Regions from separate parts of the Neisseria sp. P0009.S007 genome, predicted to be linked through region 1. Evidence: predicted binding sites of a transcription regulator. Region 1 holds the regulator's gene; each other region holds the start of a gene.
The links. The regulator FNR, encoded in region 1, switches genes on or off when oxygen is low (the NO sensors DNR and NnrR bind a similar motif). The targets are predictions, from matches to a motif close to TTGATNNNNATCAA.
Positions count from the first base shown of each region.

Region 2: a site for FNR is predicted at 868-881, ahead of pflB (formate C-acetyltransferase). Genes of this name have one in related genera too.
Region 3: a site for FNR is predicted at 3,688-3,701, ahead of ACTHS3_RS05895 (universal stress protein). Genes of this name have one in related genera too.

Region 1 is NZ_JBQCVF010000056.1:505-5,160, reverse strand. Features, by position in the region: partial or broken gene ACTHS3_RS06870 (oxygen-independent coproporphyrinogen III oxidase) at 1-412, opposite strand, end outside; gene fnr (fumarate/nitrate reduction transcriptional regulator Fnr) at 575-1,309, shown strand; gene ACTHS3_RS06860 (CysB family HTH-type transcriptional regulator) at 1,396-2,346, opposite strand; gene ACTHS3_RS06855 (OmpA family protein) at 2,789-3,550, shown strand; gene ACTHS3_RS06850 (DUF4149 domain-containing protein) at 3,686-4,114, opposite strand; gene greA (transcription elongation factor GreA) at 4,213-4,656, opposite strand, start outside.
Region 2 is NZ_JBQCVF010000001.1:43-4,824, forward strand. Features, by position in the region: partial or broken gene ACTHS3_RS00005 (adenylosuccinate synthetase) at 1-692, shown strand, start outside; gene pflB (formate C-acetyltransferase) at 996-3,281, shown strand; gene pflA (pyruvate formate lyase 1-activating protein) at 3,421-4,227, shown strand; gene ACTHS3_RS00020 (proline--tRNA ligase) at 4,294-4,782, opposite strand, start outside.
Region 3 is NZ_JBQCVF010000044.1:9-4,790, reverse strand. Features, by position in the region: gene miaB (tRNA (N6-isopentenyl adenosine(37)-C2)-methylthiotransferase MiaB) at 1-1,023, opposite strand, end outside; gene ACTHS3_RS05905 (hypothetical protein) at 1,097-1,492, opposite strand; gene hemL (glutamate-1-semialdehyde 2,1-aminomutase) at 1,691-2,974, shown strand; gene ACTHS3_RS05895 (universal stress protein) at 3,059-3,523, opposite strand; gene ACTHS3_RS05890 (tRNA threonylcarbamoyladenosine dehydratase) at 3,710-4,486, shown strand; partial or broken gene ACTHS3_RS05885 (hypothetical protein) at 4,497-4,782, shown strand, end outside.

The sequences.
Region 1 (4,656 bases):
GGTCGTCGCTTAGGAATGTCGGCGTGCCGCCGCCGAAGTGGAGTTGCGCAAGCTGGTGTCGTCCGCCTAAATGCGGTGCCAGCAACTCCATTTCTTTTTCCAGATACTGGATATAGGCATCGGCACGGCTTTTGTCTTTGGTAATGATTTTGTTGCAGCCGCAGTAGTAGCAGATGGTATTGCAGAAGGGGATGTGGATGTAGAGTGAAAGGGGTTTGTTGAGCGCGCCCATGTTACGCAGGTTTAAAGCTTGGATATATTCGGCTTCTTTAAAGCCTTCATGGAAGCGGTCGGCGGTCGGATAGGATGTATAACGTGGACCGCTTGATGGCAAACTGGCAATCAATTCGCGGTCGAATTCCGGTAATTCATTGTTTGTGTTAGTGTTATTTGAGATAGGGATGATTTTCATGGTCGGGGCTTGTAGTATGAAGTAAGGAAATTAGGGAAAATTTTAGTCAAAATTTCGATAGTTTGGTAGAATGCCTCATAATGATATGCCAACTTTGACATGGGTCAATAGTTATTCGGCTTCATCAGGGATTGAGAGAACTAAGCAAATTAAAGGTGCGTTATGGCCACACACAATGCAACACATCAAATGAAAACCTTGTGTTCCACATGTTCTTTACGCGAGCTGTGTTTGCCTGTCGGACTGATGCCTAACGAATTTTCACAATTAGACGCGGTTATCCGTCAAAGCCGCCGTCTGAAAAAAGGTGAATACCTGTTCCGTGCCGGCGAGCCGTTTACCTCTTTATTTGCCATCCGTGCGGGCTTCTTTAAGACAACAGTTGCCAGCCAAGATGGACGAGATCAGGTAACCGGCTTTTTTATGTCGGGCGAGCTGATCGGTATGGATGGGATTTGTTCCCATATTCACAGCTGTGATGCTGTGGCTTTGGAAGACAGCGAGGTATGCGAGCTTCCGTTTACACATATTGAAGAACTTGGTCAGGATATTCCCAGCCTCCGTTCTCACTTTTTCCGCTTGATGAGCCGCGAAATTGTCCGAGATCAGGGCGTTATGCTGCTTTTGGGCAATATGCGCGCTGAAGAGCGATTGGCAGCATTCTTACTCAATCTGTCTCAGCGTCTCTATTCACGAGGTTTTGCCGCCAATGATTTTATCTTGCGGATGTCGCGTGAGGAAATCGGCAGCTATTTGGGGCTGAAACTGGAAACAGTCAGCCGCACCTTGTCTAAATTCCATCATGAAGGCTTGATTTCTGTTGAACACAAGCACATCAAAATCTTAGATGCGACAACCTTGAAGAAAATGGTTTCTGGTTGTTCGCACGCTATCTGAATCTTAGGCCGTCTGAAATATTTCAGACGGCCTTTTTAACAAGAATTAAAGAATAATTGTTAAGTTACGCAAGTTATAGTCAGATATTAAATTGAAAAATCTTCAACAACCGGCGTGTACAGAATGCGGTCGACTACTTCTCTGGTCAGTTTCGGTGCAAACATCTGGATAAAGTCATACGCGTAACCGCGCAGGTAGGTATCGGTGCGTAAGGCTATCCAAGTGGGTGATGGTTCAAATAAGTGTGCCGCATCAATCAGCTGTAAATCTTGATCGACCGCAGGATCGTACGCCATTTTCGCCATTAAACCAACGCCCAAGCCTAAGCGGACATACGTCTTCAATACATCTGTATCGGCAGCCGATAAGGCAACATCAGGTTGCTCAATATGCGCTTTATTAAATGTACGCGCAATGCTGCTGCCGGAATTAAAAGCAAATTCGTAAGTAACTAGCGGAAAAGAAGCTAAATCTTCAAGGCTTAAAGGATTGCGGCAGTCCAAAAGAGGGTGATCGTGCGGAACAATCACGGCATGGTTCCATTCGTAGCAGGGTAGTTTGCCCAACTCGGGGTGATCGTCAATGCGTTCGGTAATAATTGCCAAATCTGCTTCTCCGCTGCTGACCATTTGGGCAATGGCAGAAGGGCTGCCTTGTTTGATGGTCAAATTGACTTTAGGGTAGTTTTTGACAAATTCCGCAACGATTTTGGGCAAAGCATAGCGCGCCTGGGTATGCGTTGTCGCGATGGTTAGCGAGCCGCTGTCGTGATCGGTAAACTCGCTGCCGATATTTTTAATGTTTTGTACATCACGCAAAATCCGTTCCGAAATCTCTAATACGGCTTTGCCCGGTTGCGAAACGGAAACCACACGTTTGCCGCTGCGGATAAAAATTTGGATACCCAATTCTTCTTCAAGCAGGCGGATTTGTTTGGAAATGCCGGGCTGGGATGTAAAAAGCGCATCGGCAGCCTCGGAGACATTCAGATTGTGCCGGTAAACTTCAAGGGCGTAACGTAATTGTTGCAGTTTCATGGTAGTAGTACCGAATACGTTGTTATTGTGGATTTTGTGCGACAAACGGCATGTAATTTAACATATTTTGCCCAGTTTTGCCCCGAGTTTTGAAAATGGTTGTTTTTAATGAAAATATCTTTTAATGATATGAAAACAGGAAATTCAGGAAAGAAGAGGGAAAGGGGTTTTGTTGTTTTTGTACAACTTTAGGTAGGTGAATTGTCTGATTTTGCCCTAAATTAATGACACAAGATTGATTTTTCGGCATGATTAACTACTAGGAAGCAGGCACTTCATGATTGTTTGAAGGCATCGAGTATTGACAGTTTGCCTTGCGCTTCTTTATAGTGCAACCTGATATATCCGATTTGCCGCTGTTTTGATACTGCGGCCTGTATATTGGTACTTTGCAGCGGTTGCTTTCCTAGTCCGCCGCATAACAATTTGATGAGGGAATAAAATGACCAAACAGCTGAAATTAAGCGCATTGTTCGTTGCCTTGGTTGCCTCTGGCACCGCTATGGCCAGCGAAGCGCACACCAAACACGGTTACACCGTAAGCAGCCAATCTCAAGAAATCGTCCGTAACAACTACGGCGAATGCTGGAAAAACAGCTACTTCGACAAAGCTACCGAAGGCCGTGTTGAATGTGGTGACCGCGAAGCAGTTGCTCCTGTACAACAAGCTCCTGAGTATGTTGATGAAACTGTTTCCCTGTCTTCTAAAACTCTGTTCGGCTTCGACAAAGACAACCTGCGTCCTGAAGCTCAAGAGAACCTGAACGCTTTGGCTCAACGCCTGAGCAACGAAAGCGTACAAACTGTACGTGTTGAAGGTCACACTGACTTCATGGGTTCTGAGCAATACAACCAAGCTCTGTCTGAGCGTCGTGCCAACGTAGTTGCTAACTACTTGGTAGGTCGTGGCGTTGCTTCTAGCAAAATCTCTGCAGTAGGTCTGGGCGAATCTCAAGCTCAAATGACTGCTACTTGTGAAGCTGAAGTTGCTAAACTGGGCAAAAAAGTTTCTAAAGCTAAGAAACGTGCTGCTCTTATCGCTTGTATCGAGCCTGACCGCCGCGTTGATGTTAAAATCCGCAGCGTGGTTACTCGTCAAGTTGCTCCAGGTCAAACTATCGAAGGTCAAGGCGAATTGCCTGCTACTGATGAAGGTTGGATCCCAGCTCCTTACAATGGCGTTCACGGTTACGCTAAACCTTAATCGGTTTTTGAAAAATGCCCTGCATATTGCAGGGCATTTTTTTATGGTTTATATTTGAAGAGTCGGGGAATTCATGATTCAAAATAAAAGGCCGTCTGAAAGACTTATTTTCAGACGGCCTTTTATTAAGACAGATTAGTTTGACTTGGGCCATTTCCATACGCAAACAGCGGCGAGTATTGTACAAATCAAAAAGATGATACTGGATAAGCCGTGCCAAACGCCGAATGTTCCACCTACTAGGGACAGTAACCAGTTATCTAGTCCGTACTTGTGTGCCTCGATAACCGGCGTAACCAAAAGATGATTACAGGCTAAGAGTAGCCAAAGTACCAATATCCACCAAGAAAGTAAGGCCAGCTGCCGTCTGAAAAAGGCATAGGCTGCGCCAAAAATAACTAAGCCACAAAGTGCTGTAATAGCAAATAAAATGCCGGCAATTTCTCCTGCCAGCATTTTGGGCAGGATGCGGAATAGGATAGGGGCAGTAACATAGCCTGCTGTCAGCTGCATACCAAGCCACATGGCGGCAGCGGTTTGGATAATTTTGTATAGTAGATTCATTATGCTTCTCCTGTGAAGATTTTATTTTCTTTGATTATGGTGTTTTTAGGTACAGCAAAAGGCCGTCTGAAAATGTTTTCAGACGGCCTTTTGTTTATTTAAATATATTGCACGGCAATGATGTCATATTCACGCACGCCGCCGGGTGCTTGAACTTCTGCAACGTCGCCTTCTTCTTTGCCGATCAGGGCTCGGGCAATGGGGGAGCCAACGTAGATTTTGTGTTCTTTGATGTCTGCTTCATCTTCACCGACGATTTGGTAGGTAACTTGTTCTTCGGTTTCCAAATCTTCCAGTGTCACAGTTGTGCCGAACACAATTTTGCCTTCTGCATGGATTTCGGCAGGGTTGATGATGTGCGCCATAGAGAGTTTGTGTTCCAACTCGGCAATGCGGCCTTCGATAAAGCCTTGACGCTCTTTGGCGGCTTCGTATTCTGCGTTTTCAGACAAGTCGCCGTGTGAACGTGCTTCGGCGATGGCTTCAATGACTTCTGGGCGTGCTACGCTTTTGAGGTGTTGAAGTTCTTGTTTCAACAATTC
Region 2 (4,782 bases), on a different contig from region 1:
TTACCGATGTTTCCCGTGTTTTGAACGAGAAAAACTGCAAAGGCGAAAGCCTGTTGTTTGAAGGTGCACAAGGTACGTTGCTGGACATCGACTACGGTACTTATCCGTTTGTAACTTCCTCCAACTGCTTGGCAGGTGCCGCTTCTGCCGGTGCAGGCGTAGGTCCGCAAATGCTGGATTACGTTTTGGGTATCGTTAAAGCCTATACCACCCGCGTGGGTTCCGGCCCATTCCCGACTGAATTGTTTGACGAAGTGGGCGCAGGCTTGGCTGAACGCGGCCATGAATTCGGCTCCGTAACCGGTCGTGCGCGTCGTTGTGGCTGGTTTGACGCGGCTGCTCTGAAACGCTCTATTCAAGTTAACGGCATTTCCGGCATGTGCATTACCAAGCTGGATGTGATGGACGGTATTGAAAACATCAATATCTGTGTAGGTTATGAATTGCCTGATGGCAGCAAAACCGATATTCTGCCTTGCGGCTCCGATGCGGTAGAAACCTGCAAACCGATTTATGAAACCATGCCGGGTTGGAGCGAGTCCACTTTTGGTGTGAAAGAGTACGACAAACTGCCTGAAAACGCTAAAGCTTATCTGAAACGGATTGAAGAAGTTTGCGGTGCGCCTGTGGCCATTGTTTCAACCGGTCCTGAGCGCGAAGAAACCATTGTTTTGCATCATCCGTTTGCTTAATTGATTAAGTGAATAAAAGGCCGTCTGAATTTTTCAGACGGCCTTTTATATGAAATGCAATAAAAATTCAGCCCTGAAGGATGTCTGTCTTCAGGGCTGAATTTTGTATTTTACGCTGTTTTTAAGTACGAATGTTTGGAAAGTGAGATGTAGTGCCAAGTAACAATTATTCTCATTGACGTAAATCAAGAAAAACCAAATCTGTAATTTTATTTCATAAAAACCCCTGTAAATAAATGGGTATTGATGTTATCCTTTCAGAAAATTTACAGTCTATATTTTCAATAAAATTAGGAGCTTGATATGTCAAATGCTGTTCAGCAACGTCCTGCCGCTTGGGAAGGTTTTGTCGGTGGCAACTGGGAAACCAACGTAGATGTCCGCGATTTTATTCAAAAAAACTACACGCCATATGAAGGCGATGCCTCTTTCTTGGCACCAGCAACTGAAGCCACAACCAAGCTGTGGGCGGAAGTGATGGAAGGCATCAAGGTTGAAAACCGTACGCACGAGCCGTATAAAATCGACGCGCAAATCGTCTCCGGTATTACCAGCCATGCTCCAGGCTATATCGACAAAGATTTGGAAACCATCGTTGGCCTGCAAACAGACGAGCCTTTGAAACGCTCTATCATGCCGTTTGGCGGTTTGAAAATGGTGCAAGACGCGTGCAAAGTGTACAACGTTGAATTGAATCCCGAAGTCAGCGAAATTTTCACCAAATACCGCAAGACCCACAACCAAGGCGTGTTTGACGTTTATACGCCCGACATCCGCCGTTGCCGTAAATCAGGCGTGATTACCGGCCTGCCGGATGCTTATGGCCGTGGCCGTATTATCGGTGACTACCGTCGTGTGGCATTGTACGGTATCGACTTCTTGATGAAAGACAAACTCAACCAGTTCAACTCACTGCAAGCCGATTTGGAAAACGGTGTGGACTTGGAAGAAGTGATCCGCCGCCGCGAAGAAATCAATGAGCAATATAAAGCATTGAACCAAATGAAAGAAATGGCGGCTTCTTACGGCTACGATATTTCCGGCCCTGCAAAAAATGCACAAGAAGCGATCCAATGGACTTATTTCGCCTACCTCGCTGCCGTTAAATCTCAAAACGGCGCAGCGATGTCCTTCGGCCGTGTATCTTCATTCTTGGATATTTACATCGAACGCGACCTGAAAAACGGTGTGATTACCGAAACCCAAGCGCAAGAATTCATTGACCACTTGGTGATGAAACTGCGTATGGTCCGTTTCCTGCGTACGCCCGAATACGACCAACTCTTCTCCGGCGACCCGATTTGGGCAACCGAATCCATCGGCGGTATGGGCTTGGACGGCCGTACCTTGGTAACCCGCACCAACTTCCGCGTGCTGCATACTCTGTACAACATGGGCCCGTCTCCTGAGCCAAACATCACTGTATTGTGGTCAGAACAACTGCCGCAAGGCTTTAAAGAATTCTGCGCCAAAGTATCCATCGATACTTCGTCCATCCAATACGAAAACGACGATTTGATGCGCCCTGACTTCAATAGCGACGACTACGCCATTGCCTGCTGCGTCAGCCCGATGGTGGTCGGCAAACAAATGCAGTTCTTCGGCGCACGCGCCAACTTGGCTAAAACTCTGCTGTACGCAATCAATGGCGGCGTGGACGAGAAATCTAAAGAGCAAGTTGGTCCGAAAACCGAGCCGATTATGGACGAAGTTTTGGACTACGACACTGTCTTTGAGCGCATGGACAAATTCATGGATTGGTTGGCAACCCAATACGTTACCGCGCTGAACATTATTCACTACATGCACGACAAATACAGCTACGAAGCTGCATTGATGGCATTGCATGACCGTGATGTGAAACGTACGATGGCATGCGGTATCGCCGGTTTGTCTGTGGCTGCCGACTCATTGTCCGCCATTAAGTACGCCAAAGTGAAACCGATTCGTGACGAAAATGGCATTGCCGTTGACTTCGAAATCGAAGGCGAATACCCACAATTTGGTAACAACGACGACCGCGTTGACGATATTGCTTGCGATTTGGTTGAACGCTTCATGAAAAAAGTGGCAACCCACAAAACTTACCGCAACGCCACTCCGACTCAGTCCGTACTGACCATTACTTCCAACGTTGTTTACGGTAAGAAAACCGGTAATACTCCAGACGGCCGCCGTGCAGGCGCTCCGTTTGGTCCGGGTGCAAACCCAATGCACGGTCGTGACGTCAACGGTGCAGTCGCTTCATTGACTTCCGTAGCCAAACTGCCATTTGAGTTTGCCAAAGACGGTATTTCCTATACCTTCTCCATTATTCCTGGCGCGTTGGGTAAAGACGAGTATTCTCGCGAACGCAACCTTGCCGGTTTGATGGACGGTTATTTCCACCATGAAGACGGTATTTTGGAAGGCGGCCAACACTTGAACGTCAACGTATTGAATCGCGAGACTTTGGAAGATGCGATGCACAATCCAGAGAAATATCCGCAGTTGACCATTCGTGTGTCCGGTTATGCGGTTCGCTTCAACTCGCTGACCCGCGAACAACAGCTTGACGTGATTACCCGTACATTCACAGAAACCATGTAATCCGGGTGGAGAAACAAACCGGAAGCTAAATTTGCATTTGGTTTGTTTTGAAACAAAGCTCCGAGGCCGTCTGAAATGTTCAGACGGCCTTTATTATCGTACAATCCATATAAGCAAAAACATTTTTGAGCCGAACACTATGTCCACGACTTTTGCCATTACCCCCGAGCCGGCACTGAAAGACCTTGGCCACCGTCACTATAACGGTAAAGGCATTATTCATTCGATTGAATCTTGCGGTGCTGTCGATGGTCCGGGTTTGCGCTACGTGCTCTTTTTGCAAGGCTGCCTGATGCGTTGCCTGTATTGCCATAATCGTGACACATGGGATCTTCATACTGAGCAGGCGCAGGAATTGGATGTGGCAACTGTGATGAAGCAGGTCATGACCTATCGTCATTATTTGCGTGCGACAGGCGGAGGCGTAACGGCAACCGGCGGCGAGCCGTTATTGCAATATGAGTTTGTATGCGATTGGTTTACGGCCTGTCGGGAACACGATATCCATACCTGTCTAGACAGCAATGGCTATGCTTTGCACTATGATTCGATTTTGGATGATTTGCTCGATCATACCAATTTGGTCATGCTCGACTTAAAACAAATCGATCCTGAAATTCATAAAGTGCTTGTCGGTATTCCAAATACCAAAACGCTGAAATTCGCGCGCTATCTTGCTGAACGCAATCAGCCGACGCGTGTGCGTTATGTGGTTGTTCCCGGTTATACCGATGATGAGCGGTCAGCGCATTTATTGGGCGAGTTTATCGGTGATATGGATAATGTCGAAATGGTCGAGCTCTTGCCGTATCACGAATTGGGCGCACACAAATGGGCTTTGTGCGGCGACGAATACAAATTAAAAGGCGTACATCCGCCGCCCAAAGAAACCATTCTGAAAATCAAAGAAATATTAGAGAGCTACGGAAAAAACATTATTTATTAAAACAGAAAAAGGCCGTCTGAAACGAAATAATCAGTTTCAGACGGCCTTTTCATTATTGAAAAAAATTTAAGCGTTCAATGCGGCCAAAACCTTGGCGACAACTTCTGATACTGCAACGGCTTGAGCCTGATTGTTACGGCGCTCGGCATATTCGACATTGCCTTCTTTCAATGCGCGATCGCCGATCACGATGCGGTGAGGAATACCCAACAGCTCGGAGTCATTCAGCAATACGCCTGCACGTTCGTCGCGGTCATCCAACAAAACATCCGCACCAGCAGCCAAAAGCTCGGCGTAGATTTTGTCGGCGGCTTCGCGCACGGCGTCTGATTTTTTGTAGTTCATCGGCACGATAACGACTTCAAACGGCGCCATTGCTTTGGTCCAAACAATGCCTTTTTCGTCGTTGTTTTGTTCGATGGCGGCGGCCACAACGCGGGTAATACCGATACCGTAGCAGCCCATTTCCATGATTTGGGATTTGCCGTTATTGTCCAAGAAGCTGACATTCATGGCTTGGGTATATTTGTCGCGCAATTGGAAAACGTGGCCGAC
Region 3 (4,782 bases), on a different contig from region 1:
GCGCGGACTGTAAATAAAGACGAAGCTCAAGTCGAAGGCAATGTCTTTCACCAGTTTCAAGGTTTGCTCGAACTCGCGCTCGGTCTCGCCCGGGAAGCCGACGATAAAGTCGGAGCTGAGGCACAAATCAGGACGGATGGCGCGCAGTTTGCGGATGATGGATTTGTATTCCAAGGCGGTGTAGCCGCGTTTCATTGCGCTCAATACGCGGTCGGAACCGCTTTGAATCGGCAGGTGCAGGTGGGAAACCAGCTTCGGCAGGTCGCGGTAGCACTCGATAATCGCGTCGGTAAATTCGCGCGGATGGCTGGTGGTAAAGCGCAGGCGTTCGATGCCGGGGATTTCGTGGACGATGCGCAACAAAGTGGCAAAGTCGCAGATTTCGCCGTTTTCCATTTCGCCGCGATAGGCATTGACGTTTTGGCCTAAGAGGTTGATTTCTTTAACGCCTTGTTGCGCCAAACCGGCAATTTCGGTCAATACGTCGTTGAGCGGGCGGGAGAATTCTTCGCCGCGGGTATAAGGGACGACGCAGTAAGAGCAGTATTTGGAACAGCCTTCCATAATGGAAATGAATGCCGAACCGCCTTCTACGCGCGCAGGCGGCAGGTGGTCGAATTTCTCGATTTCGGGGAAGGAAATGTCGATTTGAGACAGACCGGTGGTTTCTTTATCGACGATGAGTTTGGGCAGGCGGTGCAGCGTTTGCGGGCCGAAAACCACGTCCACATACGGAGCGCGTTTGACGATGTTCTCACCTTCTTGAGAGGCAACGCAGCCGGCAACGCCGATGATGAGGTCGGGATTTTTTTCTTTGAGCGGACGTACGCGGCCTAAGTCGGAGAAGACTTTCTCTTGCGCTTTTTCACGCACGGAGCAGGTGTTGAACAAGATGATGTCGGCGTCGTCAGGTTGGGTAACCTGCTCGATGCCGCCGTGTTCTTCGGCGAGGACGGACAGCATTTTTTCGCTGTCGTACTCGTTCATTTGGCACCCGAAGGTGCGGATAAATACTTTTTTCATGGTTTGTTTTGATTGACTTGCTTGTTGTAAAAGGGTTCAGACGGCCTGTGCAATACTCTGGTCGTCTGAAAAATTATTCTTCCGCCTTTTTCTGCTTTTTGGCGTGTTCGATGAACCTGTCGGCCTCGGCGTCGGTCAAAATCCAGATTTCGCGGACGAGGCGGCTTTCTTCGTTGTATTTGAACGCAACGGCTTTGCCGGTTTGATTCAGCAGGCGGCCCATGGGGATGAAACGGTCGTTTTCATCGTGGATTTTGGTGAAGCGGGTGATTTGCAGTTTGGCTGCGTTGCCGTCCACAATGCCCAAGGTCAGCAGGCGCGTCCAAGAAAAACCGCCTTTGCTGACTTTCAGATAAGGCAGATCGACGGTTTTTAAAACGGCCACATCCATATCGTCAGGCAGGCTGCGTTGTGCATGGACGAGGGAGGACGCCAAAAGGGCGAGGCTGAGTATGAATCCGCGTAACATGATGCTTTTCTTTTATTGTTTCAATAGGTCGCGGATTATAGCACAAGCAGGAAAAATATGGATAGAGTGTTTGTTTTTAAAGAATAATTTTGATTTTGCGCCCGATTCTTATTTTGAAGCCTGGGCCGTCTGAAAAGGATTTGGTGTTAAAATGGCATCGATTTGATTTTCAGACGACCTCTTACGAAAGAATTGACCATGAACCGTAATGAAAGCTTGTTCAACCGCGCCAAAGCCATTATTCCCGGCGGCGTGAACTCTCCTGTGCGCGCATTCGGCAGCGTCGGCGGCGTACCGCGCTTTATCAAAAAGGCAGAAGGCGCGTATGTTTGGGACGAAAACGGCACGCGTTATACCGACTATGTCGGCTCTTGGGGCCCTGCGATTGTCGGCCATGCCCATCCCGAAGTCATTGAAGCCGTGCGCGAAGCAGCATTGGGCGGTTTGTCGTTTGGTGCGCCGACTGAAGGCGAAATTGTCATTGCCGAAGAAATCGCTAAAATCATGCCGTCCGTCGAGCAGCTGCGCCTTGTCAGCTCCGGCACGGAAGCAACGATGACCGCCATCCGTCTGGCACGCGGTTTTACCGGACGCGACAAAATCATCAAGTTTGAAGGCTGCTACCACGGCCATTCCGACAGCCTGTTGGTGAAAGCAGGCAGCGGTCTGCTGACGTTTGGCAACCCTTCTTCCGCCGGTGTGCCTGCCGACTTTACCAAACACACTTTGGTACTCGAATACAACAATATCGCCCAACTGGAAGAAGCCTTTGCCCAAAGCGGCAATGACATTGCCTGTGTGATTTTGGAGCCTTTTGTCGGCAATATGAATCTGGTTAGGCCGTCTGAAGCCTTTGTCAAAGCCTTGCGCGAATTGACTGAAAAACACGGTGCCGTGTTGATTTACGACGAAGTGATGACCGGTTTCCGCGTGGCGCTGGGCGGTGCGCAATCTTTGCACGGCATCAAGCCTGATTTGACCACCATGGGAAAAGTGATCGGCGGCGGTATGCCTTTGGCGGCGTTCGGTGGCCGTAAAGACATTATGGAATGTATTTCCCCGTTGGGCGGCGTGTATCAGGCAGGCACATTGTCCGGTAATCCGATTGCGGTTGCGGCCGGTTTGAAAACGCTGGAAATCATTCAGCGCGAAGGCTTCTATGAAAACCTGACTGCCCTGACCCAACGCCTCGCCAACGGTATTGCCGACGCGGCTAAAGCGCATGGCGTTGAATTTACGGCGGACAGTGTGGGCGGTATGTTTGGTTTGTATTTTGCCAGCCATACGCCGCAAAACTATGCCGACATGGCGCGTTCCAATATCGACGGTTTCAAACATTTCTTCCACGGTATGCTCGACCGCAATGTCGCATTCGGCCCGTCAGCTTACGAAGCCGGTTTTGTTTCCGCCGCGCATACGCCTGAGCTGATTGACGAAACCATTGCTGTGGCACACGAAGTGTTCAAAGAAATGGCAAAATAAAAGCTGAAGTTGTCATGTGAAAATGAAAAAAGGCCGTCTGAAAAATATTCAGACGGCCTTTCGCTATTTTAAATAAATGCTTGATTATGCTTCTTCAGCTTTGCTGCGGATAATCAGCAGAGGCAGGTGGCTTTGACGCATTACGGTCTCGGCGAAGCTGCCCATCAGCAGGTGCATCAGGCCGGTGCGGCCGTGTGTGCCGAGTACCAACAGGTCTGCGCCGTTGTTGTCGGCGTAGTCAACCAAGTCTTGCGCCATTTCGCGCGCGCCTTTGTTGGCAACCAACAGGTGTTTCACGATGTTTTCAACGCCGCTTTCACGCGCTGTTTTTTCTGCGAAATCCAAAACTTCGTTACCTTGAGCCACTGCGGCGGCTTCGTAGCTTTCGTGTTGCAGGAATTCAGGAGCCAAAGCCATGTATTCTGCAGGGTTGGCAACGTGAACCAAAGTCAGTTGGGCTTTGTTGAGGCTTGCCAGTTCGGCGGCATGTTTCAATGCATTGAGGGAGGTCTCGCTACCGTCAACGGCTACAACCAGATGTTTGTACATATTCATTCTCCTTTTGCGCCGAGTAGCGGCACTTTCGTTTAATATGAAATCAGAACTTGTCTGAATGTGAAACGATTATAAACTCTTTCGGGCAGGTACAACAGCCCATCTGCTTTCAAGTATAATGTCTGTCCGAATCGCCTGTCGCGTTTTTCATTAATTTATTGATATATCACAAGGTTGCTTATGCAGGACGCTGCTTTTCTTTCTTCGCGCCGCTTTGGCGGTATTGCCAGACTTTACGGAGACGAAGCGCTGGCGCGCTTTTCGCGTGCGCATGTGTGCGTGGTCGGCGTCGGCGGCGTCGGCTCGTGGGCGGTGGAGGCGTTGGCGAGGAGCGGCATCGGTCGTTTAACGCTGATTGATTTGGACAATGTTGCCGAATCCAATGTCAACCGCCAGTTGCACGCTTTGACCGATGATTTCGGTAAGGCAAAAGTTACCGCTTTGCGCGAACGCATTGCCCAAATCAATCCGCAATGCGAAGTGACGGAAATCGAAGATTTTGTGACGGAAGATAATCTGGACGAGCTTTTCAGACGGCCTTTTGACTTCGTCATCGACGCCATCGACCAAATCCGTGTCAAAGCGGCGATGGCGGCGTATTTCGTGCAACATAAACAACCGTTTATTATCAGCGGCGGCGCGGGCGGACAGAAGAATCCGGCGTTGATTCAAACCGCCGATTTGAGCCGCGTTACCCACGATCCGCTGCTTTCCAACTTGCGCTACACCTTGCGCAAACGCTACGGCTTCAGCCGCGATACCAAAGAAAAAATGCGCGTGCCTTGCGTTTATTCAACCGAGAATATTACGCCGCCGCAATCCGGCGAAGCGTGTTCGACCGATGCCGCGCCGCAAGGTTTGTCCTGCGCGGGCTATGGCGCGAGTATGCTGGTGACGGCTTCGTTTGGGTTGTATTGTGCGCAGGCGGCGGTGGAGCATATCGCAGGGCGGAAGTGAGGGGTAGGAAATGGGTAAGAGCCGATTTTTTAAAGCCTACTTTATTGCCAGTCTGATTTATGCGGTATGGTTCGGCGTATTGATGTATGCCGTCGATCCGATGTTTCTCGATGTGATGGAATGCAATACGTTGCCCGGCGATTATTTGTGTGTGCAAAGCGGTTATACCCGTCCATTCACCACTTTTCTTTATCCGTGTCTGTCCGTCGTGATATTCAGCTTTTTGCACGCCGGTATCATGAAATGGCGCAAACGCCGTTCGGTTAAAATGATTTGGCTTTTGGTCGGCTGCGAAA